3 regions of the Peribacillus asahii genome follow, and region 2 is predicted to be linked to each of the others. Evidence: riboswitches for the same ligand, from Rfam matches in the RefSeq annotation. Region 2 holds a riboswitch; each other region holds the start of a gene.

Evidence for each region. A riboswitch is a leader RNA that binds a small molecule or an ion and turns the genes downstream of it on or off. The one in region 2 is predicted to bind thiamine pyrophosphate.
Region 1: another riboswitch for thiamine pyrophosphate. It lies ahead of BAOM_RS15825 (LuxE/PaaK family acyltransferase); the one in region 2 lies ahead of thiC (phosphomethylpyrimidine synthase ThiC).
Region 3: another riboswitch for thiamine pyrophosphate. It lies ahead of thiM (hydroxyethylthiazole kinase); the one in region 2 lies ahead of thiC (phosphomethylpyrimidine synthase ThiC).

The regions. Positions count from the first base shown of each region.
Region 1 is NZ_CP026095.1:3,206,694-3,217,295, forward strand. Features, by position in the region: partial or broken gene BAOM_RS15780 (transcriptional regulator) at 1-5, opposite strand, end outside; gene BAOM_RS15785 (2Fe-2S iron-sulfur cluster-binding protein) at 42-362, opposite strand; gene BAOM_RS15790 (small acid-soluble spore protein H) at 1,076-1,255, shown strand; gene BAOM_RS15795 (glutamine amidotransferase) at 1,405-1,968, shown strand; gene BAOM_RS15800 (SDR family oxidoreductase) at 2,243-3,010, opposite strand; gene BAOM_RS15805 (ABC transporter substrate-binding protein) at 3,023-4,039, opposite strand; gene BAOM_RS15810 (ABC transporter permease) at 4,036-4,791, opposite strand; gene BAOM_RS15815 (ABC transporter ATP-binding protein) at 4,788-5,534, opposite strand; gene BAOM_RS15820 (acyl-CoA reductase) at 5,546-6,997, opposite strand; gene BAOM_RS15825 (LuxE/PaaK family acyltransferase) at 6,994-8,082, opposite strand; TPP riboswitch at 8,167-8,276, opposite strand; gene BAOM_RS15830 (glutamate-5-semialdehyde dehydrogenase) at 8,649-9,896, opposite strand; gene proB (glutamate 5-kinase) at 9,918-10,602, opposite strand, start outside.
Region 2 is NZ_CP026095.1:1,971,900-1,982,501, reverse strand. Features, by position in the region: gene BAOM_RS09605 (hypothetical protein) at 1-551, opposite strand, end outside; gene BAOM_RS09600 (DUF4176 domain-containing protein) at 636-911, opposite strand; gene BAOM_RS09595 (hypothetical protein) at 967-1,674, opposite strand; gene BAOM_RS09590 (ribonuclease YeeF family protein) at 1,702-3,033, opposite strand; gene BAOM_RS09585 (YwqI/YxiC family protein) at 3,033-3,314, opposite strand; gene BAOM_RS09580 (hypothetical protein) at 3,320-3,700, opposite strand; gene thiC (phosphomethylpyrimidine synthase ThiC) at 3,960-5,696, opposite strand; TPP riboswitch at 5,813-5,927, opposite strand; gene phaZ (intracellular short-chain-length polyhydroxyalkanoate depolymerase) at 5,996-6,889, opposite strand; gene BAOM_RS09565 (hypothetical protein) at 6,944-7,123, opposite strand; gene BAOM_RS09560 (branched-chain amino acid ABC transporter permease) at 7,125-8,132, opposite strand; gene BAOM_RS09555 (branched-chain amino acid ABC transporter permease) at 8,137-8,997, opposite strand; gene BAOM_RS09550 (ABC transporter ATP-binding protein) at 9,008-9,715, opposite strand; gene BAOM_RS09545 (ABC transporter ATP-binding protein) at 9,693-10,466, opposite strand; gene BAOM_RS09540 (substrate-binding domain-containing protein) at 10,557-10,602, opposite strand, start outside.
Region 3 is NZ_CP026095.1:3,114,353-3,124,954, reverse strand. Features, by position in the region: gene BAOM_RS15390 (YebC/PmpR family DNA-binding transcriptional regulator) at 130-849, shown strand; gene BAOM_RS15385 (catalase) at 1,305-2,945, shown strand; gene thiD (bifunctional hydroxymethylpyrimidine kinase/phosphomethylpyrimidine kinase) at 3,178-3,960, opposite strand; gene thiE (thiamine phosphate synthase) at 3,977-4,627, opposite strand; gene thiM (hydroxyethylthiazole kinase) at 4,614-5,432, opposite strand; TPP riboswitch at 5,525-5,635, opposite strand; gene BAOM_RS15365 (CoA transferase subunit A) at 6,044-6,757, shown strand; gene BAOM_RS15360 (3-oxoacid CoA-transferase subunit B) at 6,724-7,389, shown strand; gene BAOM_RS15355 (peptidase) at 7,404-8,678, shown strand; gene ablB (putative beta-lysine N-acetyltransferase) at 8,753-9,601, shown strand; gene BAOM_RS15345 (sigma-54 interaction domain-containing protein) at 9,685-10,602, shown strand, end outside.

The DNA.
Region 1 (10,602 bases), 1.2 Mb from region 2:
TCAAAAACTTAATCGAATAAATAACCAATGTTCCTTCATTTTTATTCAGCTGGTCTCGGACCAGTTTCTAACCCAGAGTTTTCTACTGTCATAATTGGGCGAACGGTTACGTCAGCATTCACACGGATTTGACAAGATAAACGCAAATGATCTTCAATCCCCTTTTCCGAAAATGCTTTCTTTTCTACATTAGTTAAATCACAAAACTCACCTGCCATTACTTCTACTCTACAGGTCGTACATTTCGCCTTTCCTCCGCAACGATGGAGAATATTTACTCCATTATCTTCAAGTGCTAATACTAACTTTTTCCCTTCCTCCACTTCAAAAGTTCCTTGTCCGAAAACTGTTACGTTGGGCATTTTATTACCTACTTCCTTTTCTTCCATTGATTATTTGTCCAACCTATTAAATAATTAAATAAAGTGACATAGTTGAGACCCTCTCATTTACTCTCAGTTTGTCTACATGAGCGTAATTTATTCGTCAACTGAAATAGAATATTTATGCTAAAATTTCAGTTCACTAACTCCATACTAAAAAGAGCTGTCGCAACTGCAACACCTCAAAATACATCTTCCTTTTAATGTTCCCCATCTCTGCTTTTAGGATCGAATATATGGTCTAATAAGAAGCATTATGCTAACAAAAACACTGATTCTCAAAAATAAAACAGAGATGGATGCTTGTCTTATTCCACAAGCCTTACAATTCTACCACCCTCGTTTTCCCACTCATCCAGGCATATAACATCGTTTAAATCAACAGACTTCTCGCTGTTTTCTAATATCAATAACTCTTTCTTTTCCATACTAGAGCCCCCAGTTGTATAGAATAGTATTTTCCAAACTTTTATCACAACCCTTCTATGGTAATGTATATAATGTGCCTTGCTCTATTTTATGCATAACGTATCTATGTGACTCCATAAACCGCCTTCATATCTTCTAGCCATAAAAGTTTTCACAATTTGCAAATAAATTAAATCAAAAGTTAAAAACTTCATTTCCTCATGAATGTTTTCCCCTTTTTTGATAAATAGTAAATAGGATGACACCTTCAAGGAGGAAAGAAAATGAACAAACAACGGGCACAAGAAATTGCCAGTTCACCTGTTATGGCGAATGTTACCTATAATGGGGCAGCCATTTATATTCAACATGTTAATGATGAAAATGACACAGCAAGAATTTATCCTCTCGATGAACCAGAGAATGAACAAGAGGTTTTATTAACTAACTTAATCGAACATTAATACGATGAAACAAGACTCCAATTGAAACAGTTGGAGTCTTGTTTCGTTATCTATCATGTATCGGAGTAAATTTTGTAAATATTCTCTTTACTTCACCTCACTCTAAATGGATAATTGTTATAAAATATTACATAAAAGGGTAATAAATTATGACAAAGTTACTTATTATCAAATGTGGTGAAACATTCCCAAGTATTAAAGAGCAATTCGGGGATTTTGAGGATATGATTATAAAAAGTATTGGCATTTCACATGACGACGTAGTAATCGCTCCTGTATATAAAGATGCAACCTGCTTACCTTCTCTAAATAAAATTGGAGCAATCATTATAACCGGTTCACATGCAATGGTCACCGATCACGAAGAATGGAGTGTTCAATTGATACGCTGGTTACAAGATATTAAGCAGGATAACATCCCCATATTAGGCATTTGCTATGGTCATCAAATACTGGCAAAGGCATTTGGCGGTCAAGTAAGTCATCATCCAAAAGAAATTGAAATCGGTACAACAAGTGTCCAGCTAACAAATGCAGGCAAAGAACATCCTCTATTTAGTATCCTTCCTCATACATTTTTTGGGCATGTCACTCACTATCAATCTGTTATTACTCTGCCGAAACAAGCAACGATTCTCGCACAGAATGATTTTGAACAACATCAAGCTTTTATGATTGATCAGCATATTTTCGGTGTGCAATTTCATCCATAATTTACAGCTCCTATTATTCATGCTTATATTGATGAACAAGCAGAGCGATTACAGGCGGATGGTTTTTCTATAACTGCTTTGCATGAAACCGTAATTGAACAAGATTATGGCCGGATTTTGTTAGAAATGTTTGTTAGAAGTGCCGGACTACCTATAACAAACACTTCTGTCGGCTGTACATTCTTTCAAACAGAAACAAAAAATACGAAATAGTTTCCTAGACGATAAAAAAACCAATCAAGCACTGAATTCTTGATTGGCTTTTTCATAAAAATCACATCACAAATCCGCCATCTACAAATAGCGTTTGCCCTGTCATAAATTCACTCCAATCAGATGATAAAAATAAAACAGGACCTGCGATATCTTCCGGCTTTGCAATTCTTCGAAGCGGGGTTTGGGAAATGATTAGTTCTTTCAAACTTTCTTTTGTTTTTTTGCTCGCATCGGTTGGATAAACAAGGCCCGGTGCTACACAATTGACCCTTATCCCAAAAGGTCCTAGCTCCACAGCTAAATTACGCGTATACCCCATTAATGCTGTTTTAGCCGTGTTGTATTCATGATAAGGAACCAACGGTCTTTCTACTAAATTACTAATGATATTCACAATGCTTCCACTGCTTTGTTTTTTCATAATGGGCAGCACTGCTTGACATAGATAATGCGTCGATCTTACCGATCCATCAATCTGTCCTTGATAATCTTCCCATGTGAGCTGCCAAGCCATTTTTCGTTGTTCAGGATCAAAGACATAAGGTTTAAATGCATTATTCACAACGACATCTAGTCGTCCCGTTTCAAGCACAATTTGCTGAATCATCGACTGAACAGCCTCTTCGGACGTAACATCTGCTTGAATCGCCCAAGCATCTCCTCCAACTTCGATACAAGCTGACACAATTTGTTCAGCTGCTTTAACATTTTTCAAATAATTGACAATAACGAAGGCCCCTTCTCTTGCAAATTCAATGGCAATCGCTGCTCCAATTCCTCGGCTGGAGCCCGTAACAAGAACGACTTTTCCACTAAATTTCCCCATGTATGTTCTCCTTTATTTTTTTGGAAGTAATGTATCAACTACTACCTCATCCATATTAAGCTTTTCTTTAATCAATCCTAATTTTTGATACGTATCCGCACCATCCTGCAAGATATTCGCATCAAGCGCTCCTAAACCATGTTGATTTGTTTCAGGAGATACGCTAGAAGCATTACGCAGTTTAATAATCTCTAAGTTTTGTTGCTCATCTTTCCCATCGATTGCATAGGTTTTAGCCAAAGCAGCCGCTTCTTCCGGACTCTCAATCATCCATTGTGCACTGTTACGATAAGCTTCCAAGAAATCCTTCAATTCTTGCTGCTTTTCTTGATATACTTTCTCTGTTACAACAAATACATCACTCGGTACATTTAAATAGTCTTTCACATTCATCACATTGACTTCCTCTAAACCTTTGGCTTGTCCAACAACTAGTCCCGTATCAGTCGCAGCTGTTGCATCCACTTGCCCTTGCATTAATGGGGCAAAGTTTAAAAGACCTGTCTCAACAATTTTTACATCATTTTCTGAAAGACCGACCTGATGTAATAACACTAATAAGTTTTGACGTGTTCCGCTTGATAGACTATAAACGCCAATTGTTTTTCCCTTTAAATCTTCTGGTTTGTTAATATTAGCTTCCTTTAGTGATACGATGTTAAATACATTTTGCGGATAAATATTGTAAATAACTTTTAGCTTTTCACCTTTATCTAATGCGAAAAATAGTGAACCTGGATCAGTAAAAGCGATATCTGCTTTCCCAGATAAAATATTTTTAATCGCATCGCCACCGCCTGCACCAGGAATAACAGTTACATCTAGGCCTTTATCTTGAAAGAAATGCTTCTTCTCATCGACTAATAGATTCGTTTGTTCTGTAAGTGGCTTACTCCAGTTCGCTACTCGAATCGTTTGGACGTCTGTTGAATCAGATTTCGCTGTTCCCTTATTTTCATCCTTTGCACCACACGCTGACATCAATACGGTCATACATAATAAAATCGTGACTAACCATCTATTTTTCATTTTCTATTCTCCTTCATATATTTCTTTAGTACAGTAACTTCTAATACATAAATCAATTGATATAAAACCATGCCCATCACAGTTAATAAAATTAACACAGCAAACATTAACGGCGTATCCATCATCCCTTGCGACGCGACGATGAGCGCTCCTAATCCATCGCTTCCCCCAATAAACTCGCCAACAACAGCCCCTACTACGGCTAATACAACCGCCACTCGAAGTCCGGCTAGAATCCCTGGCAGGCCATTAGGAATTTTTAAATGAATTAAGGTTTGCCAGCGTGTTGCTCGAAGCATATGAAATAATTCTTGTTTTTGTTTATTCGTAGACTGAATCGCTGTAATCGTATTCTCCAATAATGGAAAAAAACAAATCAGGGCAGTGATTATGACTTTCGATTTCATGCCAAAACCAAACCATAGAATAAATAAAGGGGCCAAAGCAAGCTTAGGAACAGCTTGGCTCGCAATGATATAAGGAGAAAGAAGCTTTCTTAAAAATTCAATCTCACCCATAATCACCCCAACGATAAATCCCCCGACACAGCCAATTACCAAACCTAGCAACACTTCTGATAGTGTTCGCAAAATATGTGGAATAAAGTATCCACTTTGCAGACCATCTACTAAAGTCGTAACAATAACCGTAGGAGCCGGCAAAACAAGCTCTGACATAAAGCTTGCACTATATTCCCAAATGATGAGGAACATAATAAATAATAGAATTGAGTATAAAGGGAGACTTTTCATCGCTTATTTCCTCCCAATACATGTCGTAACGTCAGGCACAACTCATTAAAATACGGCGCGTATTTCATTTCTACATTTCTCTCTTTTTCTAATTTTACAGCAGTATCAAAAATGATTTGGCCTTGATCTATGACTGCAATCCGATCTGACAAATACACGGCTTCTGCGATATCATGCGTAATAAAAAGAACCGTTGTATGACGGGTCTTACAAATTTTCAACAAATCATCCTGTAGTTCTTCTCTTGTAATAGCATCCAGAGCAGCAAATGGTTCATCTAGAAACAGCATCGTTGGTTTTTGAATCAACGCTCTCGCAATAGCAACACGACTTTGTTGTCCTCCAGATAATTGAGTAGGATAACGATCTAAATAAGTCGTTAAACCAACCATCTCTAATACTTCTAACCCATACTGTCGATCTTGTTGCGTAATCTTTCTTTTCAGCGAAATCGGAAGCAACACATTTTCTAGCACTGTTTTCCATTCTAATAAGGTAGGAGATTGGAACACAAAACCACATTCATCCAACGGCCCTATTACTTCTTTTCCTTTAAAGCGAATCATTCCTGAATGAGATGGAAGCAAGCCCGCTGCAAGCTTTAATAACGTTGTCTTTCCACAGCCGCTTTTCCCTAGAAAGCAATGAAATTCCCCTTCTTCAATAGACCAGTTCACTCCATGTAACACAGTTGTCTTCTCTTGATAGCTATAAGTCAAATCCTCAATTGTTAAAAAACTCATCTGCTAACCTCCTAATCTGCATAGGGAGCCAACTCTTCACTTAATTGTTCAGCTGAAGCTTCGATATCAACCATATTAATTAAATCCAGTACATTAAAGCGGCCATCATGATGCCATCCAGCTTCTGGAGATGTCATATTTCCCAATGCCGTCATTCGAGTCACACCAACACTCCCTAGTAAATGAGACCATTGAAACAATTCAGACGGACTAGCAGCGATTCCAACCGTTTGCAGGTAATCCCGATGCATGAGAAGGCCTTTCGTCACCTCTTCTATGTGATCAAACTCTTTCACTTTTACAACACGATTTAAACTGCTTGGTGTAAGGCTAAGATCGGAATCTTCAAAAACAACAGTCCAATCATTTTGGTTATTGCCTAATACTTCATTATTTGGATTCGAGAACAGGTTCATTTCTTCTTTATTTTTCCAAGCGGCCATCTCCATCGATTCGGCCATTGATAGTTTTCTTCTCGGAAACCTTCTATTAAACGCCTCTAGTTCATGACCTATATATCTAGCAAATTCTTTTGGAGAAACATTTCCTCCTTTTTGTACATAGAAAACATGTGGAGAATAACAGCCTTGTTGGTCATAGCGCATCACATCCAAAGCAGCCAAATGGGCTGCCTGCAAAGCTTTAAGAGAATCAAGAGACGTCTTTGAAACAATCCCAAAACTTAGCTTGTGTCCAAATGGTAAAAACCTTTTAGTGATTGGAATCCGACTTCGTAAAGCTTCCATCGCTTCATTGCCCCCATACCCGACAACAATATCTGTTTGCTGAAAAATAAAGCGTTCTCTCTCTTCTTCTCCGCCCTTCCACCAAAGAACGGCAAAGCAATCTGCTAATCTTGGTTCTATTTCCACTAAAAGCTTAGCGAACCAGCCAGCAAATAATGGCTCAGCACTCGATACCTTCCCGATATTCCCTGCTTTCACTAACAAACTAGATATAAAGCTCCATAAAGGAAGACCAGGCACATTCCCTGACCAAATATGCGTAATTAAATCCGGACTAAAAGCCTTCGAAAATCCACCTTTTACTCTCGGTTGAAAATCATCCAACAACAATGGATTTCCTAAATCTTCAACAAGAAAACGCTGCAGTTCATGTTTTCGAAACGTTTTTAAATAAGAAGTCAAACCAAGCCTTATCATTTCTTCATCATAGCCTGTTACAATCGGTAATACTTTTTCAGCTTTTTGTCGATAAGATGAATCACGCTCTAGAAGTCTATGTATCGCTTCATCAATGATGTTCATTAACTCATTAACAGAAAAAGATTTTAACACCTTACGACTGCTATGCTTAATCTTGTCAATTAACCTGCTCATTTGTTCATGTGTAAGAATCGGAATCTCCACTTCTATTGTTTCCTGATTTCTTTCGAATAGAAGCACCTTTGTCTCAAATGATTCTTCTCCTATATTCGGAATATATCCAGCGATTTCTCTCATTTCTCCAGTCCCTTTGAAGCCTTTAAAAATTCTGCCATCGCTAGCGAACAGCCTTTTGCTTCTGTTCCTTCCACTCTTCCTAATAACAGAAAACCGCCTTCCACTTCAACACCAACATCTTCTGTTAAAATCGTAGAAACAGAATTCATATTAGCAAGGTCACAATGAACAATAACGCCGCGTTCTCCTTTTGCTACTTCTTCACCTGTTAACGGATTTACGACTCGCGTTTTAATCCAACTTGGTCCTGACTTAACAGCAGGCACAGATTGATTTCCATTGTCATACAGCTGTGTACTCAGCTCGGTCATGCCGTACATATTGATACACGCTGAACGATTGACTCCTAAATATGTAGAAAGCAACTGATAGAACTCATCCAACTCTAATTCTTTAGATTGTTTTTTAAAGCCGCCCGTATCAAGAATTTTACTTCCTTTTGGTAGAGTAAAAGTTTGATTCCCACGCTCTAGTTCTTCTAAAAGATGAACAAAGCTATAACTTGCACCTAAAAGAGCATAAGGTTCTCCAGTTACTTCAGCATTCCTCAGCTCTTTCTGTAAGCCTTCCACATCAAGCTTGTGATTTTGTATAAAATAACGGCTATCTTCTGTCCCAAACCTTTCTTTTGCGAGTTTTAAATAACGAGCTAAAGAAGAATTAGGCATCTCCTGTTCTGTTGGAAATAAGATTCCCATCCGAATCTTATCGGTATTTCCCATAAATCTTTCTTGAAAATTTTTAATCATCGACCTATCAAATATGTCTAATGTTGGATGATAATGTTTACCTCTAATTCCTTGTGTTGTACCACTTGTCATATAAACCGCTTCCGCTTGCTCCGGATCACAACAGCTCAAAGTAACATCTTTAAAAGCATTAATCGGTACTGGCGGGATGTCTCTCCAAGTTTTCACAGTACGCGGTGTTTTTCCTTTTTGAGAACAAAAAGTTCGATAAGGAATGTTATATTGATAGTGATAGCGAAATAATTGTAAAGCCTGCTGATTAAAATCTTCCTCAGAAGATTCATTACAATTAATAAATTGAACTGTCGATTCAATCATTTCTTTTTGAGTCATCATGTTTACCCATTCCTTTCAATGTAGCCATTTATTTTCTAATAGCGCAAAAAAGCACTTTGCGTACGCAAAGTGCAAAAATACAGAGTAATCCCCTTATCACTTCCCTACGCTGGCATGACCCAACAGGTTCAAACGGTCTACGGTAGATTAACCGTACTCTCAGCCTGATTCCACAGACTCCCGATATCATCTATTTTTATACAAAGAATACCCTTTCTTTTTGTAGAATGCAATCATAAAGTGAAACTTCCATCAAAGGGGAGTTCCTTTATCACCCACTAATGGTTAGCCAATTGGGCCTTTACTACAAAAGCGAGGCGACTGTTCAGCCCCGACAAGCATAAGATGAAATGCGGCGTGGCGCAGTTTGCCACAAAGCATTGCAGCTTATGACCTCGAGGGGCTAGGAGCCGCAACTAGATGAGGGCAGTTGTCCCCCACCTATCTTCTTTGTTTCTTCATAAGCTGGAGGTGGGGGGCTTACTGCCCGTTAAGTGTAAGACAAAAAAACCTGTACCAAAAGTAGCGTACAGGTTTTCACTCAATCTCGTTCATCAACTATCCACTTATCCGCGAATTTGTCCTTGTCCATAAATAAAATATTTAGTAGATGTTAAAGCAGGTAATCCCATTGGTCCACGCGCATGAAGCTTTTGCGTACTAATCCCAATTTCAGCACCGTAACCGAATTCAAACCCATCAGTAAAACGGGTAGAAGCATTATGATAAACAGCGGCTGCATCGACTCCATTTAAGAAAATGGCTGCACTTTCCTCATTTGTTGTGATAATGGCTTCAGAATGATTCGTACCATACTGATTAATATGCTCAACAGCTTCTGTAACATCCTTCACAATTTTCACACTCAATTTTAGCGCTAAATATTCCGTTGCCCAATCTTCTTCTGTTGCTTGCTTCGCCTCTGGAAAAGCAGTACAGACCGTTTGATCTCCGTATAGTTCAATTCCTTTACCGTGAAGAACGGCTAATAAGTCAGTCCCATTTTTAGTAAACCAGCTTTCATGAATGAGCAAACTTTCAATGGCATTACATACAGATGGACGCTGTGTTTTTCCATTGATTACAATATTTTCTGTCATCTCATAATCAGCTGATTCATCAATAAAAATGTGACAGTTACCGGCTCCCGTTTCAAGAACAGGTACAGTCGATTCACGAACAACAGTATCAATTAAATTTTTGCCTCCGCGTGGAATCAACACATCTAAATATTCATTCAAATGAAATAATTCTTTCGCTGTTTCACGGCTTGTATCTTCCATTAATTGAACCGCATCAACTGGTAAAGATGTTTGCGCCAATGCCTTATGAATCGACCTAACAAGCGCTTGATTAGAGTAGCTTGCAGACGAACTTCCTCGTAAAATAACCGCATTTCCTGTTTTTAATGATAATGTAGCCGCATCAATCGTTACATTTGGTCTCGCTTCATAAATCATACCAATCACACCGATTGGAACACGATTTTTTTTAATAAGCAAGCCGTTTTCTTTCTCAATTGTTTCTAAGCTTTCACCGACTGGATCTTTTAAGTCAATCAGTAAACGAATAGCCGCTGACATATCTTCAATACGCTTTTCGTTTAACATAATACGATCTAATGTCGAATCAGGCAGACCATTTTTCTTTCCTTGTTCTAAATCTTTTGCATTTTCACTTATTAAATAATCTTTATCTGCCAATAATTGATCCGCAATTTTTGCTAATGCTTCATTTTTTTCTTCTGTCGTCTTCCCACTCATTTTATAACTTGCCGCTTTGGCCGCTTTTCCTTTTACAATGACTTCACTCATTACTAACTCCCCCTTTTTAATTTAGGCTTTCACCCATTTATCTCGATGAATCACTTCAATTGCTGACATCACAAGCTCGTCTGTCCGTTTTCCCATCGCTAGTTTCAGCTCATCGACAGAATAGAGAACTTCTCCTCGGCCAAGCAATCCGCTTGAACCAAACACTTCAACAACGTCCCCTTTTTCAAAATCTCCTTGAATGTCATAAATACCGGCAGGCAATAAACTGCTGCCATTCAACATTAGGGCTGTTTCTGCGCCATCGTCAACGAAGATTTTTCCTGACACTTCCGAATGAATCGAAATCCATTGCTTATTATTATTTACGGTTGTAAGCACGTCATTTTCAATATACGTCCCGTCACCGTCACCCGCTAAAATTCGCAGAAGCTTATCACGGCCTTCTCCTTTACCAATAAAGACTTTTACACCTAAAGACAGTGCTGTTTTCGCAGCTAATAATTTCGATTGCATCCCGCCTGTCCCAACGTTTGAGCCGGCTCCTTCCGCTACTTGCAGCAAATCATCCGTTACTTCTGTTAAATAATCGATTCTCTTAGCATCCGGATTCGTCAACGGATTACAATCATATAAGCCGTTAATGTCCGTTAAAATAATAAGCTGATCGGCATGAATAAGCCCACTCACAAGAGCAGAAAGCATATCATTATCCCCAAATGTTAATTCTTCAACAGACACTGTATCA
Region 2 (10,602 bases):
ACAATGGTTGGAGAAAGTCCTATTAGGTAATGAGCAATAATATACCCTCCAGGAACGGAAACACGGACCAATGTATATTGCCAAGCTGGTGTGTTCTTCTTTGGCCGTTTTTCAATCGAATCATATTTTTTATATTGCTGAAGTATAGAAAAATAGACTGTCGCGAGAAATAATACACACATCACAATATAATAGATTGGTGATTGGATTCCGCCTATAAAAGAATACTTTAGCGCCATGAGAAAATAACAGATTGCACCAACTACACCTAAACACCCAATATATAATACAGAATCCAATTCTATATCTTCAACTTTCTTACACAAAAGCCAGATCGCCCATACACTTATTCCTGCTAATAAAGGTAAAATGACATACAGAAAAGCCTTCATATGCGGAAAAAGCAAAGGGATAAGAACAAAAGCATCCAGCAATAAAAATGTACCACCTGCAATAACAAATTTAATCTGATAAACAGGTAAAGGCTGTAGCTGGTCTTGAATATGTCCTGGTAATTGATTAAGTCTTTTATGTTGTGGTATTTTCAACATGTATGAACCACCTAATTTTTAAAGTATTATCAAAATAAAAAAGGCGAGTCGTGTCTCACCTTTTCCTTTTATATCGAATGAAGCCTATTGTTTAACCTGCTCCAATACAGTTTGGAACTCTTCCTCTTCTTCATTAGCAAATCCTTCAAAGATGACTTTAGCGATATTAGCATGATTAAACACATACGTATACTCCGGTGATATATAGCCTTCTGGATAAGGGACAGCTAAGTAATCATACATCGTTCCCTGTTGATTGTCTTCCGTCATCAGAATTTGTTTTCTTCCGTAAATCATTAACTTTATATTCCCGCCTTCTAGTACTACAATCGAACCATTAGGTACTAATTTCTGCTTCATGTTATATCCTCACTTTTTTATTCACATTTTTCAACCTACATTTCTGCCCGTTCTCTCAATCCAATCCTCTTACTTTCCGATACAGTTCTTTATTGGCAAAGTACGCTACATGCATGTTTTTCTTAATAAAAAAATATTTATGAAACGACCTAGCCATTATAAAAATAAAAAAGATGCAAAAAATCCAATAGACCAACATCATAATCGAAAGGAGGATTGATTGAGAAAAGCTCATTACATATTGTGCCACAATATATCCTGCTGGTACTGATATACTTACCAAGGTATACTGCCAAGCCGGTGTTTTCTTCTCTGATTGTTTTTCCAAAGACGAATATTTTTTTATTTGTTGACGCACAAAAAAATAAATCAACGCTGCATAAATCATAAACCAGATTACATAATAAATTGGTGATGTAAATCCTAACATATACGAATACTTAAGAATTAACATAAAGTAACAAAATGATCCGATGATGCCTAAACCACCTATAAATAAAAGGGATTCCATTTCGGTTTTTTCTGGTTTTCTAATCAGAAGCGCGATTGCCCAAATATTAATCATGGCCATTAAAGGAAATGTTACATAAAGAATCGGTTTGATAACCGGAAAAAGGAGTGGCATGATAATAAGAAAATCAAGAAGAAGGAAGGTATAAGCAAAAATCATTCCTTTAATTTGCACTGTAGAAAAAGGGGTTAATCCTTCCTGAATATGATCAGGTAAATCTCTTCGTTTTATATCTTTGCTGATTGTTAACATGTACTAAATCACCTATTTTCCATTCTATTACTTCAGCCACCCTGCAACCGTTTTGATTCCCTTTTGAACCCCATCTTTCAGACTATCAGAAATGTTCTTTTCATCTTTTCCAATCTTAATTCCGTCCAACACATAGGTACTAGCTATAGAAAATCCAAATCCTATTACAGCTGCTCCAAGTAAAGGAACACCGCCTGCGACAACTGCTGAAACAACTACAGCACCGGCAGCTAATGTCGCAGCCCCAATACCTGCATCCACAACTGCATCTCCAACAATTTTCTCGGCAGAAGCATTCGACTGAACATTTTTCACAATATTCTCTCCCGTTGATAAGGTAATTCCTGCGATTCCTAGCTTACTCATAAAGGCACTTTTCACAGCAGCTGAAGGTCTCACATGCTCAGCAATTTTTAATTTATGACCATTCCCTAATTTAACCTGAGAATCAATATAGCTATTTTTATAATCTTTACCGGACATATCTAGATACTTGCCATTTATAACTTTAAAACCACTATCATATTTTTCGATGCTCACTCCATGTTTTTTGACCTTATAAACGGTTTCCGTTAATGCACTGATTTCTGAAACCGTTCCAAATGTAGCCCCTTTGGAAGCAAAAGGTGCTGTGGCATCAAATACGACATGTTTCCCAAAAGGTGTAGATAAAGCTGTCCAGTTCACCTTTTCCATTTCTTTCTTCATATCACGATAACTGTCCATTTTTTCTAATTGCTTGCTATTAAAGCTGTCTATGGAGACTTTTCCGCTCTTAAACTTCGATTCTAGTTCTTTTACATATGCAATGAGAAGCTTCAGTTCTTCTTCTACTTCTTTCAGCGCTTTTGTTTGTTCTTCATCAAATATATTCAAGTTCTCAATCGTTTTTTCTATTTTCTTTTGTGAATCCTCTACTCCTATAATAACGTGATCATCGCGGAGTTTAGGCAGGTTTACAATATCATCTACTCTCGCTGTTAGTGTATTGACTTCATCTACCAAATCAATGGTCGTATTTTTAACTTTTCGTAGGCCCTGCTTCAATTCACCTTCCAAAAAGCTTTCTCGAACGAATCCTTTTTTATTTGGCTCTACTGTCGGATATGCATTATCCGCTTCTTTCAGGACACGGCGATATTTTTTAAGAAACTCGCTGTAATAGAGTAAAAAAGGAACATGACAATCTTGATAAAAGGATTTAATCGCTTCAGCACCCTTTCCCTCAAAAGCCTCACCTAAGTTAATCACGTCATTCACATCTTTAGATAATTGCGTAATTTTTTCTTGCTGATCATCTATCCCTTTGACTGTTTCCTCTATTCCGCTAACCAATGGCTCCACGTCTAATATTTTCATCAAACTTGACTCCTTTTGATACTCGCTGAAATAACCTCATCCGTTTCTTTCATCGCTTCCACAGACGATTGAGTAGCTTTGATATTTGTCAGTAAAAGAGCTTGATAGCTTTGAGCCAACGTTGCCAGATCTTTATTGATGTCGGTTATCTTTATTACAGCATTTAATTCATTGCTGCCTTCAATAGATGGTACTGTAAACTGAATAAGTCCAGTCGATGTTTGTACCTTATTCAGTGCTTTTTCCACTTCATCATAACGAATTTTGATTTCCTTACTCACTTGCATCACTTCCCTTGTAAAGCCTTAGCTTCTTTTTCTTCCCGAGCTGCTGCCTCTGCTGCAGCAATTGCTTTATGTAAAGCTTGAATTTCCTCCAATAAGCTCTCGATTTTTGACTGAATGATCAAGAAAAGTTGTGGAAATTGCTCATCTAAAATTTGTTTATAAGAATCATACACTTCTCTATTACGAAATTCATCAAAATCACTGGCTATGTCCCCTTTCCAAGCATCAGCAGCTAAACTCGGCTCTAGACAAGCCAATGCATTTATGGCGAAATCATTATAAAGCTGTTCTAGCTCTGGAATGATTTCCTGTAATCGTCGAAGCTCATCCTGCTTTTTAGCAAGTTTACTATATAAAGAGGAAAGCGAAGAATCGAACACGACATTAAGCACCTCACCCATTGAATCCTATAATTAATGTTTCTCACCAATCTATTAAATCATAAAAAATTTAGAAGTCTCAATGCTATTGATGAAGGATATGCCAAAAATGAGCCATATTCCCTGTTAGAGTAAAAACATTTCACAGGAAGAAAGAACCAAGCTGATTTTTTATAGAATCGACAAAGTGCTCCAAATCTATGAAACTATTCATTATAAAAACAAGCTTCCTTCAAAAGAAAGAAGCTTGCTGATGCTATTATTGATAAATCTTTGAACCACTCTGACGGAATTCCTCCGCTTTCTCTTCTAGCGCTTTATCCATTTCCATATCACGAATATTATGAGAAATCTTCATGCTGCAAAATTTTGGGCCGCACATTGAACAGAAATGAGCGGTTTTAGCTCCTTCTGCTGGCAGCGTTTCATCATGGTATTCCATTGCTCGCTCCGGATCAAGTGATAAGTTAAATTGATCACGCCAACGGAATTCAAATCGTGCTTTTGAAAGAGCGTTATCACGAAGTTCTGCTCCAGGATGTCCTTTGGCAAGATCCGCTGCATGAGCGGCAATTTTATACGTAATTACCCCATCGCGCACATCGTCTTTATTTGGCAAGCCTAAATGTTCTTTCGGTGTTACATAGCAAAGCATGGCTGTTCCGTATGAAGCAATCATCGCTGCGCCAATGGCTGACGTAATATGGTCATAGCCTGGTGCAATATCAGTCGTTAATGGTCCAAGCGTATAGAACGGCGCTTCCATACAAATATCTAATTGCTTATCCATATTTTCTTTAATTTTATGCATCGGTACATGACCTGGTCCTTCAATCATCACTTGTACATCATGTTTCCAAGCAATTTTCGTTAATTCACCAAGCGTTTCAAGCTCCGCAAATTGAGCATCATCATTCGCATCGGCAATCGAACCTGGACGAAGCCCATCTCCTAATGAAAAGGAAACATCGTACGCTTTCATAATTTCACATATTTCTTCAAAATGTGTGTATAGGAAGTTTTCTTGATGATGCGCTAAACACCATTGGGCCATAATCGATCCCCCGCGAGATACAATGCCTGTTGTTCTCTTTGCTGTTAGTGGGATATATGGCAGACGTACTCCCGCATGAATCGTAAAGTAATCCACCCCTTGTTCCGCTTGTTCAATTAACGTATCCCGGAACACTTCCCATGTTAAATCTTCGGCAATACCATTCACTTTTTCAAGCGCTTGATAAATCGGAACCGTCCCAACTGGAACCGGACAATTGCGAATAATCCACTCTCGCGTTGTATGAATGTTTTTCCCTGTAGAAAGATCCATCATCGTGTCTGCTCCCCAACGAATAGCCCACGTCATTTTTTCCACTTCTTCATCGATTGACGAAGTTACTGCAGAATTACCGATATTAGCATTAATTTTCACTAAAAAATTACGTCCAATAATCATTGGTTCACTTTCTGGATGATTAATATTAGCTGGAATAATCGCTCGCCCTTCCGCTACTTCTTTACGAACAAATTCTGGGTCCATATTTTCTCGCAATGCGATATATTCCATTTCAGGTGTAATGATTCCTTGACGGGCATAATGCATTTGCGTTACATTTTTCCCTTTTTTTGCACGAAGCGGCTTTCTTTTTAATCCAGGAAAGACAAATTCTTTTCCTTGATTGATATTTTTATAGCCATTGTCCTCAGGCTTTATTTCACGCCCGATATATTCCTCGGTATCCTCACGATTACGAATCCATTCGCTCCGTACAGATGATAGACCTTTTTCAATATCAATCTTCACTTGTGGATCTGTATAGGGACCACTCGTATCATAGACACGGATGGGCAGATTTACTTCTTCCCCTCGCGCTGTCACAGTTGGAGACTGTTCAATCTCACGAAAAGGAACTCTTATACTTGGTTGGGATCCTTCTACAAATACTTTTTTACTAGCTGGAAAACTTGTCATTACGACGTTCTTTTGTTCACTCATCATCCATTCCTCCTTTAGTTATAGGACGAAATCTGATTCCCAAACGGCATGAAAAAACCGGGATCTGTATAAACAGAACCCGGTAGTAGTCAGTTTTTTAAACGGCACAAAGCCATAAAAAAAGCAGATAACAACTTCCCCACGCTGGTATGAGCCAGATCAGGTCCTGAGGGTTAAGAAACTTCATCGTGTTTCTCTCTCAGCCCAACTTATTGGACACCCCTAGTACGAAAATATTAACTTTTCTACTACTACTATAGAATAAATTCATAGACATGTAAAGAGAATATTGGAAATTTTGTCTATTGAACCTTATTGTCTAAAAACTGAACAATTTCATTACATAACAAATCCAGATTATCCATTAATAGAGAATGACCACAAGCCGCCAATTCTTTAAAAACCGCTCGGCCATGAAAATCCTCCATGATTTCATCGGCCATTTGTTTAGAAATCACTAAATCATCACTTCCTCGTAATATAAGGACAGGTATTTGAATATCCTTCACTTGATTTCTACCTTGAAGCAACCCATTATGTTGATCACTTATATTAAAAATATTTAAAGTATGATAGACTTCGGCAAGATTGCGCTGTGTAAGCATATCGTCCACATATTCCTCATACTTCTTGTCATCAGGCTGCTTCTTTGTATAAATTAAAGTATTCCACACAGACTTCAAAAAGTCTCGATTATTCATATCATATGCTTGTTGTACAGCCATTGTCTTAGCATCATTTCTGACTTCTTCCTGTGTTTGCAGTCGTTTCGTCAAGTCCGGGCTGCCAAACGTTGGATATCCCCTCGTTGAAACAGAGGCTAATAAAATTAATTGCTCGCATAGCCCTGGATAATCCGCACAAAACTGCATTGCAACCGCACCGCCAGTCGACCAACCAATCATACTGAACTCGGACAGCTGTAACTGATCAACAAAAAGTTTGAGATCATCTGAAAAATCTTTGATGCTTTCAACCGGACGTATATACGTCGAATGACCGAAACCTCGTAAATCCACAGCTAATATTTTATAAGAGGAAGGAATAACATCGATTAAAAGATCCCAATGCTTAGAAGAGGTCATATTTCCATGAACAAGAAGTAACACTTTATCTCCGCCTGCTCTTTCACGGTATCCTAATGTTTCTCCATTTGCTAAAGTCGTTCTTTTCAGTTCCACTCCCACTTTATTCATTCACTTCATCTCCTCATCTACTATTTGCTAAATACACCCCTCGATTTCTTTTCTTTATCGTTTCGTAAGCGATTGTCTTACAAAATTTACGGCATCATCTAGATTTTCGAAGGTCATTTCATCATCGTCTTGAATATGAGTCACTTTAATCCTCCACTGCTTCTCTTCTGTCAATGTTTCCGTGTTTGCGAGATGGAAGCGAAAGATAAATGAAACGATTGTTTGCCCGCTCATCTCACCCCTCCTTCACTATATTCTCTGAAGTCGATACATCTTCCTTCTTTCCTTTTTTTGCAACAAGTTTTCGGACACTACCGACAATACCATTTGGAAAAAACATTACTGCAAGGATATACACAATGCCAAACAAAATAAGCCAACGCTCAAAAATCCAATGCACTTTTGCAAGTCCTGTCAACCAATGGTGAGCCAATTCAATAATAGCTGCTCCTAAAACAGGACCAATTAATGTACCCACTCCACCAATAATCGTCATTAATAAAGCATCAAGCGTAATGTCCATCGTAAATACACTCGTATTGACAAAACGCAGCGATAAAGCATATAAAGAACCACTTAAACTCGCAATTCCGCCAGCTACGATACTCGCAATGATTTTATAATGCAAAACTTGATAGCCAAGTGATTCTGCCCGTTGTTCATTATCCTTAATAGCTAGCAATATTCTTCCTAATGGAGACTGAATAAATCGTTTTAATCCAAAATAGACAATGATCATCAGCACAAGACAAACAAGATAAAAGTGAAGTCGACTATGGAAAAACTCAGGAACTCGAAACGTAAATCCATCATTTCCGTACGTAAGGGTCCTCCATTTTTCTGCAGCGACAAGAAATAGACCAGCAAGAGCCAGCGTCAACATCGCATAATAATGACTTTTTAAACGAAGCGTCATCAACCCTACAACAAAACTGATAATTAGAGAAAACAAAACACCCAAAATAATCGCCCCAGTAACAAGAAGCATCGTTGGTTCATAATGCTTTAACATAACACTGACACAGTAAGCTCCAATGCCAAAAAACATTGCATGCCCAAAAGAAACAATGCCGGTAAAACCAAGTAAAATATCATAGCTCATCGCAAAAATCGCAAAGATAAAAATTTGTGTAAAAAGGATTAACATGCTTCGATCTTCATAAATAAATGGAAATACGAATAAAGCGAGACCTATAATCAAAAATAGCAGAGACTCTTTATCAGTAAATCTATTCCTTCTCACCTCATCACCCCTTTAGCGCAAACAATCCTTGCGGCCTAACTAGTAAAACAACAGCCATAATCAGCATATTAACGGCTAGCGAAAGCTCAGGAACATAATAAGCCATAAAGGAACCAATAAGTCCAACAAGCGTAGCTGCTAAGATGGAACCTGTAATATTACCCATCCCGCCAATGACAACGACGATAAAAGCGAGAATCGCATATTCCATCCCCATATTTCCATGAATCACTCCCGCATATGGAGCAATCAACATGCCGCTTAATGCTGCCATAGCCGCTCCAGCCATAAACACATATAAAAAAATCCGCTTAATATTAATACCTAATGACTGAACCATTTCTTTATTAATCACTCCTGCACGTACAATCAGCCCAATCTTCGTATGTTTTAACATATAATAAATCAAGGCGTACATGAGGAAGCCGACCACAATAATAAAAGCTCGATATTTAATAATTAAAATATTCCCGATTTCCCAGCTTCCTGTTAAATAGGCTGGAGGTGTAACAGCAATTTGATTAGGTCCCCAGATTACTTTCAAAAATTCCGAGAGAACAATCATAAAACCGAGTGTAATCAATATTTGCTGAACATGATTTCCATACACAGGCTGAATAATCCACTTTTCCGTTATAAAACCAAGAATGATACCCATGAAAATAGCTCCTATTATTCCTGCTATAAAACTATTTGTTAATAGATACAGCCAGACACCGGCATATGCTCCCCAAGCAAAAAGGCCCCCATGAGCAAAATTCAAAACACTCATTAAACCGAAAATTAATGTTAAACCTGCAGCTAGAAGGAAAATTAACATTCCTGTTGCAAGACCATTAATCGTTAAATTAATGAATAGCTCCATATTATGCCCCCTAAGCGATTCCTAAATATTTCCGACGAAGACTTTCATCTTCACGAAGAAGCTGCATCCGTCCATTAAATACCGTTCTACCGTCGTCAATAATATAAAAAGAGTCTCCTATTTGACTGGCCATCAAAAAGTTTTGTTCAACTAGAATAATCGTTGTTTTTTGCTTCATTTCTTGAATAGAATGCATAACTTTCTCCACAACAATCGGTGCTAAGCCTTTACTTGGTTCGTCAATCAGCAACAATTCGGTTTCATTGACATAAGCTCTGGCAATAGAAAGCATTTGCTTTTGCCCGCCGCTTAGCAGTCCGCCTGGCTTTTTCCAAAATGTTTTTAAGTCTGGAAAAAGATTAAGAATCCATTCCATTCTCTCCATCACATCATCACTTTCTTTTTTAATCGCTACTTTCATATTTTCTTCAACTGTTAACTCTCCAAAGATTCCTTGGTCTTCTGGCACATACCCAATCCCTCTATTGGCAATGTCATGTGGAGGCAACCCGTTCATGATTGCTCCTTTAAAGGCTACCTCTCCCTTTGTCGGTGGATTTAAGCCCATAATCGTTCGTAAAGTTGTCGTCTTGCCCGCTCCATTTCTACCTAATAGCACCGTTACTTCTCCAGCTGGTACTTCAAATGAAATATCTTGAAGAATATGATATTGGTCAATATACGTTTCAACATTTTTAAGACTGAGAAGTGAATTCATCGTACAAACCTCCTAAATAAGCGGACTGCACCATTTCATTGTCCATAATTTCCCTCGGTGTTCCTTCCGCGAGAAGTTTCCCATTAAATAACACCATAATTCGATCAGACAAATCCATAATCATATCCATTTTGTGTTCAATCAATAAAATCGTTTTATCTCCTTCTTCTTTAATTTTTTTAATCACTTGTAGAATAGCTGGTACATCTTCCAACGACATTCCTGCTGTCGGTTCATCTAATAAGAGTAACTCTGGTTCAAGTGCAAGCAACATGGCCATTTCTAGCTTTCGTTTCTCTCCATGAGCAAGATTAATGGCTAATGTGTTTTCTTTATGATCTAGTAGAGCTACATGCAGCCAATGTAACGCTTTTTCTTCAAATTTTTGATAGCTGCGATAATGCGTAAAAGCTTGATAGCGCAATTTAGCTTGTGACTGGACAGCCAATCTTACATTTTCTAATACAGTTAAATTAGAGAAAACATTAGTAATCTGAAAAGAACGCCCTATCCCTAAGCGTGTTCGTTCAACGACAGAGCGCTTCGTGATTTGTTGTCCCTTCAGATATATTTCTCCTTTTGTTGGCTTCAATTGTCCACTTAAGAGATTGAACAAGGTCGTTTTCCCCGCTCCATTTGGACCAATAATCGATTTAAATTCATTTTTCTCAACCGAAAAGCTAACATCCTGTACAGCTTGGTGTGCTCCAAATGTAATGCCTAGATTTTTCGTTTCAAGAATCGCCACCACTCACTCACCATCCTTTTAAGATGTTCTATTTAAAAACTCCCCTACACCTTCACAGTCTGGTCCAAAGGCATAAGGGGAGTACAACTACATTTACTTATTCCGGATCGGCGGCGCTGTTTCTTCAGGGCTTAATTCT
Region 3 (10,602 bases), 1.1 Mb from region 2:
CGTATTGTAATGCAACAATATGGAACCATAACGAACTCTTGCTCGTTATCTTAAAAAGGGTTGAAGAAGCAGTTTATTTTATGATATATAATCGTATTTAGATTCAAAGTTGAAAGAGAGTGGGACATTATGGGTCGTAAGTGGAACAATATTAAAGAAAAAAAAGCGTCAAAAGATGCTAATACAAGTCGGATTTATGCAAAATTTGGCCGTGAAATTTATGTAGCTGCGAAGCAAGGTGAACCAGATCCAGAATCAAATGGTGCTTTAAAAGTTGTACTTGAACGTGCAAAAACGTATAACGTACCAAAAACGATTATCGAACGTGCAATTGAAAAAGCAAAAGGCGGTTCAGATGAAACATATGACGAGCTTCGTTATGAAGGTTTCGGGCCAAACGGATCAATGGTTATCGTGGATGCATTAACAAATAACGTAAACCGAACTGCATCAGACGTACGTGCTGCATTCGGTAAAAATGGCGGAAACATGGGTGTAAGTGGTTCTGTTGCCTATATGTTTGATAGCACAGCTGTTTTCGGTATTGAGGGAAAAACAGCAGATGAGACACTTGAATTATTAATGGAAGCCGATGTAGATGTACGTGATATTATAGAAGAAGAGGAATCAGTCATTGTTTACGCTGAACCTGATCAGTTCCATGCTGTACAAGAAGCATTTAAAAATGTTGGCATCACTGAATTTACAGTAGCTGAATTAACAATGCTGGCACAAAATGACGTAACACTTGACGCGGATGCACAAGCACAATTTGAAAAAATGATTGACGCATTAGAAGATTTAGAAGATGTGCAGCAAGTGTACCATAACGTAGATTTAGGAGAATAATCAGTCGTATCAAGCGTTTGAGGGCGATTATGAAACCTAGAAAGTTTAATGAATGGTGATATATTTACAAAAACAACTGTAAAATACAGTGACAAACGTTTAGCTCACTTTTGTATGAGAAATTCATATTAAAGGTGGGTTTTTTTGTGTTTTTGGAAGACATAGATAAGGAATTTCTATATCTACATGTAGAGCTTTTCCAGGTACACGTTGAAAACATCCTCCTTATTAAAAATTCAAGTCGATTATCCATATATATTAGACAAGTTTTGGGTATGAATTAAAATTTTTGATACATTTCTTTTTAACAGGATTATTGACTTGATTGAGAAAATTGAAACCGAAGAGACTATTCAGCTATCATAAGCAGTTTAGTTATACAAAATCCCTATTTCGTATAAATTTTCCAACAAAGGGAAAAAGATAAAGGTAATTATTCTAAGGAGGTTTTCATTTTGGCAGAGAACAAAGACATGAATGCTTCACATGAACAAGACGTGAATCGTGAGACGCTGACAACGCGCCAAGGCCATCCTGTGATGGATAATCAAAACATCCGTACCATTGGTGATCGCGGTCCAGCTACGCTTGAAAATTACCATTTCATTGAAAAGATTTCCCACTTTGATCGTGAAGAGATACCAGAGCGTGTAGTACACGCACGAGGGACGGGCGCATTTGGATATTTTGAAACATACGGAAAGGTCGGAGATGAACCAGTAGAGAAGTATACTCGCGCAAAAGTATTTTCGGGTGTCGGGAAGAAAACGCCGCTAATGGTTCGCTTTTCTACAGTAGCTGGAGCGAAAGATTCGCCAGAAACAGCACGAGATCCGCGCGGCTTTGCGGTAAAAATGTATACGGAAGATGGCAACTGGGATCTAGTTGGGAATAACTTGAAAATTTTCTTTATCCGTGATGCGATGAAGTTCCCTGATATGATTCATGCGTTTAAAGCGGATCCGGCTTCGAACGTGTCAAATCCTCAGCGGATGTTTGACTTCGTTTCCCGTACACCTGAGGCAACGCATATGATTACATTCTTATTCTCGCCATGGGGGATTCCTGCGACATACCGCCACATGCAGGGTTCTGGTGTAAACACCTATAAATGGGTAAATGAAAAAGGCGAGGCTGTGTTGGTGAAGTATCACTGGGAGCCGAAGCAAGGGATTCGTAACTTAACACAAGAAGAGGCAAACGAGATTCAAGCGAAGAACGTCGGTCATGCGACACAAGATTTATATGAAGCAATTGAGCAAGGAGATTATCCAGAATGGGAGCTCTTTGTGCAGATTATGGAGGATGACTATCATCCGGAACTCGATTTTGATCCGCTCGATGATACGAAACTTTGGCCAGAGGATAAGTTTCCATGGTTGACGGTGGGGCGGATGGTCCTTGATCGAAATCCAGTCGATTTTCATGCGGAGATTGAACAAGCTGCCTTCGGTACAGGGGTTCTTGTCGATGGAATGGACTTCTCAGATGATAAAATGCTGCAAGGCCGTACATTCTCTTATTCCGATACGCAGCGATATCGTATAGGTGCGAACTATCTAAAATTGCCTTCAAACGCACCGAAAGTACCTGTTCGCACGAATCAACATCGCGGCCAAATGGATATCCGTGACCCAAAAGAATCTGGAGAAAATCCACATATTAACTATGAGCCATCGATGCTCGGCGGGTATCAAGAAGCAAGTAAAGAAAAACGTGCACCGCATCAACCGGTGTATAATGCGGCAGCAATGAGTGCACCAATTGATCGTCCTAACAACTATGGTCAGGCGGGTCACACGTATCGCAGCTTTGAGGATTGGGAGCGTGATGAACTGATTAAAAACCTATCCGAAGCACTTGCCGTATGTGACAAACGAATTCAAGATGCCATGATTGAGCATTTTACACAAGCCGATGAAGACTATGGTCGCCGTGTAAAGGATGGTATCGCAGAGAAAATGAAAGAATTGAGGAAGGAAAACAAAGTTCCAGGCCGAGAAGCAGGCAGCTCGAAATTTGGTCAAGGTTCATTAGCTGCGAACGAAGCAACAGAGGATGCTGTAAAGAAAAGCCACGAAGCGGATCCCTATTAATTATGAAGAAAAGGTTGTCCAGAAAATTAGTGAAAACTAATTGACTGGCAACCTTTTTATTTTTGCTCATTTCCTTCCCTTTCTACAAACGAGCGTTGAGCTTAGTGTAGATTTTGTCTGTATCGCTTATCTTAATCTACTACCTTCTTTCAACTCCCAAGTCCTTAGCTAATGCGTGAAGTGGGAGTCTTCTGTCGGGAAATGCTAAACATCTAAACAGTAAGTACTTATATTAAATCTTATAACAATGATTGAGCGGGCCATTTCCTTTTCCAAGATTCAGCTGATCCTGAAGAGCTCCAGTTAAATAATCTTTCGCATACTGAATACTCATGTTGACATCGTGTCCATCTGCTAAGTTACAAGCAATGGCGGAGGAAAGAGTACAACCTGTTCCGTGTGTATTAGGATTTTCAATTTTAACACCTGTAAACCAGGTGAACTGGCCATTACTATACAGTAAGTCATCGGCACTATCTAGGAGATGGCCGCCTTTAATAAGGATATTTCCTTGATAATGTTTGGCTATTTGAATAGCGGCTTTTTGCATATCCTCTTTTGTTTCAATCCTCATCCCGCCGCATAAACATTCGGCTTCGGGAATATTTGGTGTAATCAGAGTTGCAAGCGGGAGAAGCTTTGTAATAAGAACATCCATTGCATCCTTACTTAATAATGGGCTGCCGCTTGTTGAAATCATGACAGGATCGACAACAATATGCTTCGGTTTGTATTCTTTTAGTTTTTCGACAATCACTTCAATAATGTGCGGGGAAGACACCATACCTATTTTCACACTGTCTGGAAAGATATCGTTCATAATGCTGTCTAGTTGTTGTCCTACAAACTCAGGTGTTGCCTCTAGTACACTATCTACTCCTGTTGTGTTTTGAGCAGTAAGCGCTGTAATAGCAGTCATCGCGTACATTTTGTGAGCGGTAATCGTTTTAATATCAGCTTGAATGCCTGCTCCGCCGCTGCTATCGGAACCAGCAATACTTAATACTTTTTTCATTATCCATCCCTCTAATCTAGTTATTTTCGTGATTGACTATTTGCTTTGAGAGAGCAAGCAGTTCCTGACTTGCTTTTTTGATATCTTGTTTAGCAAAAATCGCTGAAACAACAGCAACTCCATCAATACCGCTGCCGCTTAGTTGTAAAATGTTTTTTTCATTAATTCCACCAATTGCAACGACAGGAATGGAAACACTTTGACAAATAGCCTCTAAAGTACGCAAGGGTAGTGCAGTAGCATCGAGTTTCGTTGAAGTCGTAAAAACAGCACCTACACCTACATAATCTGCTCCACCTTTTTCAGCTAGACGGGCTTGTTCAACGGTTTGAACCGATACACCAAGTATTTTGTCACCACCAATCATATTTCTTGCTGTTGATAGATCCATATCGTCTTGTCCAATGTGAATCCCATCAGCAGCGCATGCAATGGCGACTTCTACATTATCATTGATGACAAATGGAACGTTATAAGCCTCTGTTATTTTTTTTATCTGCTGTGCTTCTTTTAAAAAGTCCTCATAAGGTAGATTCTTTTCACGTAACTGAATAAATGTTGCCCCGCCCTGAATCGTTTGTTCTACTTGTTCAGCTAAAGACTGTTCTCCAAGCCAAGCTCTATCTGTTACGGCATACAAAAGCATAGATTGTTTATCTACTTTCAATTTTCATGCCCTCCTTTAATAGAGAAGAATCAAGTTTACTTACATAATCAATGAAGTGCGTTCTAAAGCTTGAAGTGCCTCCACCTGTAGCTATTGTTTTTTGATAAGCAAGTTCGCCGCTAAGTCCCATTACACAGACAGCTGCGGCTGTGCTATCTATTAGTTGCTCTGGATTGGCTCCACAATAAGCACCGATTACAGCAGAGAGCATACAACCTGATCCGGTGATTTTCGACATCATTGGGTGCCCATTTTTAATGATGTACGCTTTTTCGTGGTGAACAACTAGGTCGGTAGCGCCTGTTGTAGCAATAACAGCACCTGTTCCAATGCTTAAATCTTTTGTAAGTTGAATAATTTCATTTATATTTTCATCTTCAATACTTTCAGCCGCATCGACACCTTTTGTTAATCCACTTCCTGCGTAAATCGTTTTAATTTCAGAAATATTGCCTCTAATAACGGAAAACTTCACTTCTTCTAGTAGTTTAAACGTCATATTTGTTCTTAGTTTAGAAGCACCAGCACCGACAGGGTCTAAAATAACAGGAAGACCGAGTTCATTTGCTTTTTTCCCTGCTTTAATCATCGAGAGAATGGTTCGTGCATTGAGCGTACCAATATTAAGGACGAGACTGCTGCAAATACTCGTAATTTCCTCTACTTCGGTTAAATCATCTGCCATAATAGGAGATCCGCCGCAGGCCAAGACAATATTAGCCACATCGTTGACCGTTACATAATTGGTAATATTATGTACTAAAGGTGTTTGCATAGCTACATTTTCTAAAATATTTTCAAACATATAGATACTCCTCCGTTGGTTGATTTATCTACTAACTAATTGAAATGAAAAAATGCGATATACCAAAAAGGTGCATCGCATTCATAGACTACCATTTATGACATTCGATTCCCTACGTTGGCATTATCCAAATCAGGTTAAAGGGTTAAAGCTACATTTCGCTTACTCTCAGCCCACATGTGCAAGCTCCCCTACTATTTACATTCTATCTATTATTTTAGCATATTTCTTGATATAGAGTATTCTTCTTTTAATAAATTAAGTTTTTCTCTATGCATCTTTTCTGAAAGATGTGTGAGCCCAAATTACGTTATCAATAATATTGTTTAATAAAGTGAGGGGGTTCCTTCATTGTCATTGATGGTTAGTTGACTAATCGAATCTTTACTACAAAAGCGAGGCGACTGTTCAGTTTAGACAAGTATTTCATCTTATGACCTCGAGGGGCTAGCAGTCGTAGCTAGATGAGGGCAGTCGTCCCCCGCCTATCTTGTTTGTTTTCCATACGCTTGAGGTGGGGGTCTTACTGCCCGTTAAGTGTGAGGGAAAAAATCTGTTAAAGTATTAGGATTTTTTCAGTAGTAGGCTCATATTCTAATAGGGGTGATGTGATGGTAGAAAATACGTTCGGGAAAATCTGTACATATAATCAAGTTAAGCCGTTATTTAAAGATAATCAATCCATTTTATTCGGTGGATTTGGCGGGGTCGGCACGCCGCCAGGGCTAGTAAATTTGATTTTAGAAACAAACGTTCAAAACTTACTTCTTATCGGCAATGATGCAGGATTTCCGAATATAGGAATAGGAAAAATTGTTACGGCAAAAAGGGCACGCAAAATGATAGTATCTCATATTGGCTCGAATCCAAACGCCGGTGCATTTATGCAGAATGGTGAACTAGAGATTGAGTTTTCGCCACAAGGCACGCTTGTTGAACGAATTAGAGCAGGGGGGATGGGGCTTGGCGGGGTGTTAACAGATATCGGATTAGATGCAGAATTTGTTAATCAAGGGAAACAAGTAGTAGCACTAGATAACAAGAAGTATCTTGTTGAACCCGCATTAACGGCTGAAATTGCAATTGTGTATGCGAAACGATGTGACCCGTATGGCAATTTAGTGTTTGATAAAAGTGCCCGCAATACGAATCCTCTTATTGCAATGGCAGGAGCCATCACGATTGTTGAAGTGGATGAAATTGTACCGCTGGGTGCTTTAAATCCAGATCATATTGTGACTCCGGGGGCATTTGTTGATTATATCGTTCCATCGAAAGGAGTGGATTGGAAATGGGCATGGGAGACGGTATTCGACAAACATTAGCCAAACGTGCTGCTGAGGAAATTTCTGATGGTATGCTTGTCAATTTAGGGATTGGCATTCCATCACTCGTTCCAGATTATTTGCCCAAAAGTCATAACGTCATGTTTCATGCAGAGAATGGAATTGTTGGAATCAGCCATTCCCCACCGTATGAAGAGGCGGATGAGCATTTATGTAACGCTGGAGGTTATCCGATTACGGTGAAAAGCGGGGCATCTTATTGTGATAGTGCTGTTGCATTTGGAATGATTCGACGTGGACTTGTTGATGTAACGATTTTAGGGGCGCTACAAGTAAGTGAGGCAGGTGATTTAGCGAATTGGATTGTTCCGGGGAAAAGGGTTCCAGGGATGGGGGGCGCAATGGAACTCGCAGCAAAAGCGAACAAAGTGATTGTATTGATGAATCATACGGATAAAAACGGTCAATCGAAATTACTTAAAACATGCACGTTACCGTTAACAGCAAAACGATGTGTCCATATGGTCATTACCGATTTAGGTGTTTTTTCGGTAAGGGAAACAGGATTAATCTTAACTGATTTGTATGAACCATATACGGTAGAGGAAGTACGAAAGCGAACAGAAGCCTCATTTGATGTTGCCGAACAGCTCCGTATCCTACAAAAATAAGGAGTGTGATGTAAATGGCCTATCAGCAGCAAATCTCAACGTGGTTACAAGAGCATCGAAAAAATGGGATTCAACTATTACAAAAGCTTGTTCAAGAGCCTAGTAAACGTTATCAGGAAGAAGGTGCCCAAGCCATCGTTGTTGAAAAATGCCGTGAATTGGGCTTAGCTATAGATTTATGGGAAATTGGTGATGAAACGTTACGCAGTCATCGCCATTTTTATTGTGATCGTCATAATTTTCAAGGAAATCCAAATCTTGTTGCTGTTAAGAAAGGCAGAGGCGGCGGCAAATCTCTGATTTTAAATGGTCATATTGATGTTGTTCCAGAAGGAGATCATGCGCGTTGGGATGATGATCCGTATAGCGGGATTTTAAGAGAAAACAAAGTATACGGGCGAGGAACGACTGATATGAAAGGCGGAAATGTTGCTTTATTATTAGCTATTGAGGCAATTACGGCTTTAGATATTCCGTTAAAGGGTGATCTTATATTTCAAAGTGTGATTGAAGAAGAAAGTGGAGGGGCTGGGACATTAGCAGCGATTTTACGAGGGTATAAGGCAGATGGAGCCATTATCCCAGAGCCTACCAATTTAAAGTTATTTCCTGTTCAACAAGGATCGATGTGGTTTCGACTCATTGTGAAAGGAAAGTCTGCCCATGGCGGTACAAGATATGAAGGAGAGAGTTCGATCGATCTTATGACGAATGTTTTACATGAGATTAAAAAGCTAGAGAATGAACGCAATCAGCAATGGAAGCAGCATCCTCTTTATCAAAAAATACCGATTCCGATTCCCATTAATATTGGAAAAATGGAAAGTGGGAATTGGCCATCTTCGGTTCCAGAGACAGCTATTGTCGAAGGACGATTTGGTATTGCCCCAACGGAAACGATGGAGGCAGCGAAAGACTCACTGGAGACGATGATTGAAAGGCTCAATCAAACAGATTCTTGGTTTCGCACAAAGCCAATAGAAATCGAATGGTTTGGAGCGAGGTGGCTTCCGGGAAGCATGGACCTAGAGCATGCCCTTTTAAAAACGGTTGCTGACGCTTTTAAGAACGTGCAAGGAGTGGAGCCGATTGTTGAAGCATCACCATGGGGAACCGATGGCGGGTATTTATCAACAGTAGGAAACATTCCGACGCTAGTGTTCGGACCAGGAGAAACGAAGCTGGCGCATGATACGAATGAATATATTGAAGTCGATAAAATGATGGCCGCCGCTGAAATTATTGCGCTCACCATTCTAGAGTGGTGCGAAGTTGCAGAAAATGTGTAATGATATAGCAGAGGTTATGAGAATTTGATTCTTTAGTGAAAGAGAAGCTTTTGATAGGAAAAGAGGAAACAATCATGAATCTAGATATATTCGAAAAAAAAATCCAGAAACGAGGCTATTCCATTACTTTGACAATGGATTGGTTTAATAAGCGGGTGCGTGTAGAAGACTACCTTGGTCATTTCGCTAGCTGTGTAGAGGAAGCCCTTCTTGCAGTAGCTGAGATTTCTGCCGAAAAACTGATTTTTAAGATACGTAAGGAAAATATAATCGACTTAATGATGCAGGGTTTTGTATATGAAGCAATGATTGATAAGTTTTATCTGGGCAGCGATTGTCATTTTCTTGTGAAATACTTTTCCGCTGAGAGAAGAGCGAATGAACATTGGATAAAAGAAGATGAAATCATTCAAAATGTAGCTGCGTTACCAAAGCATGTCACATTATCAAGCCCTCCGCGAGAATATGAAGTACGGAAGGCGATAGTAACAGATGCAACGAAGCTTGCTGAGCTGTATCGGGCGGTATTCGAAGTGTATCCAACGCCGATGAATGATCCGGAATATATTCAAAAATGTATAAAAGGCGATACAGTTTTTTATGTGTATACGTATGAAGGGAAAATTATAAGTGCTGCTTCGGCTGAAATAAACCGTTTTTATCATAATGCGGAAATTACCGACTGTGCGACATTGCCCGAACATCGGCAGTTTGGCTTGATGAAGCATTTGATTGTCAAATTAGAAGAGGAGTTACTTGCCCAGGAAATATATTGCGTATATTCGATTGCTAGAGCGCTTTCATTTGGGATGAATGCTGCGCTTCATCAACAAGGCTATGAATACCGCGGGCGCCTTGCGAATAACTGTTATATTTTTGACAAGCTGGAGGACATGAATATGTGGGTAAAGTCCAGTGTTTGAGTGCTGAAATATCGGCAGCTTTTTGACAAGTTTTCAGCATTTCTTCATATATATCTAGTAAGAACGTATGAAGGAGGGGGACCTTGTCAGCATCTTATTCAGAAAAAATTTTAGAAGCCATTTTGGCAAGTATTGATGAAGGTATTCATGTAATTGATTTAGAAGGGAACACCATTTTTTATAATGAAGTCGCTGCAGCGAATGATGGAATGAAAGTTTCTGAAGTACTGAACGTTCCATTACTGCAAGCCTTTCCATCGTTAACGGAAAAATCCTCTACGTTACTTCAGGTGATTCAAACAGGAAAACCAATTTATCACAAAGAGCAGTCTTATATGAATATTCATGGTAAAAAAATTGAAACGGTTAGTTCGACATTACCTATTTATGTCGATGATATGCTTATTGGTGCCGTTGAAATTGCGAAAGACTATTCAAGTTTAAAGGAGCTGTCGCAGCGCTTAATAGATATTCAAGCATCAGGAAAGCCCAAGAAAGCACAAGCGAATAGTACGGTATATACATTTTCTGATTTATTAACGAATAATCCTGATTTTCAACAAATTATTTCGCAAGGGAAAAAAGCGGCACAATCTTCCTCATCCATATTGGTGTATGGCGAAAGCGGGGTTGGGAAGGAGCTGTTTGTTCAAAGCATTCATCATGCTTCGCCTCGAAGAACGTCACCATTTATCGCACAAAATTGTGCTGCACTCCCGGAATCGCTGCTGGAATCTTTATTATTCGGCACAGCGAAAGGAAGCTATACAGGAGCTGTTGAACGACAAGGTTTATTTGAATTAGCGAATGGAGGAACGTTATTTTTAGATGAGCTTCAGTCGATGCCAATCGAATTACAAGCTAAGCTATTGCGCGTATTAGAAGATGGGGTCGTTCGGAGAATTGGCGGTACCAAAAGCACAGTTGTGGATGTACGTGTAATTGCGGCCATGAATGTTCCACCAAAGAAGGCCATTGAAGCGAGTCAGCTGCGACCGGAT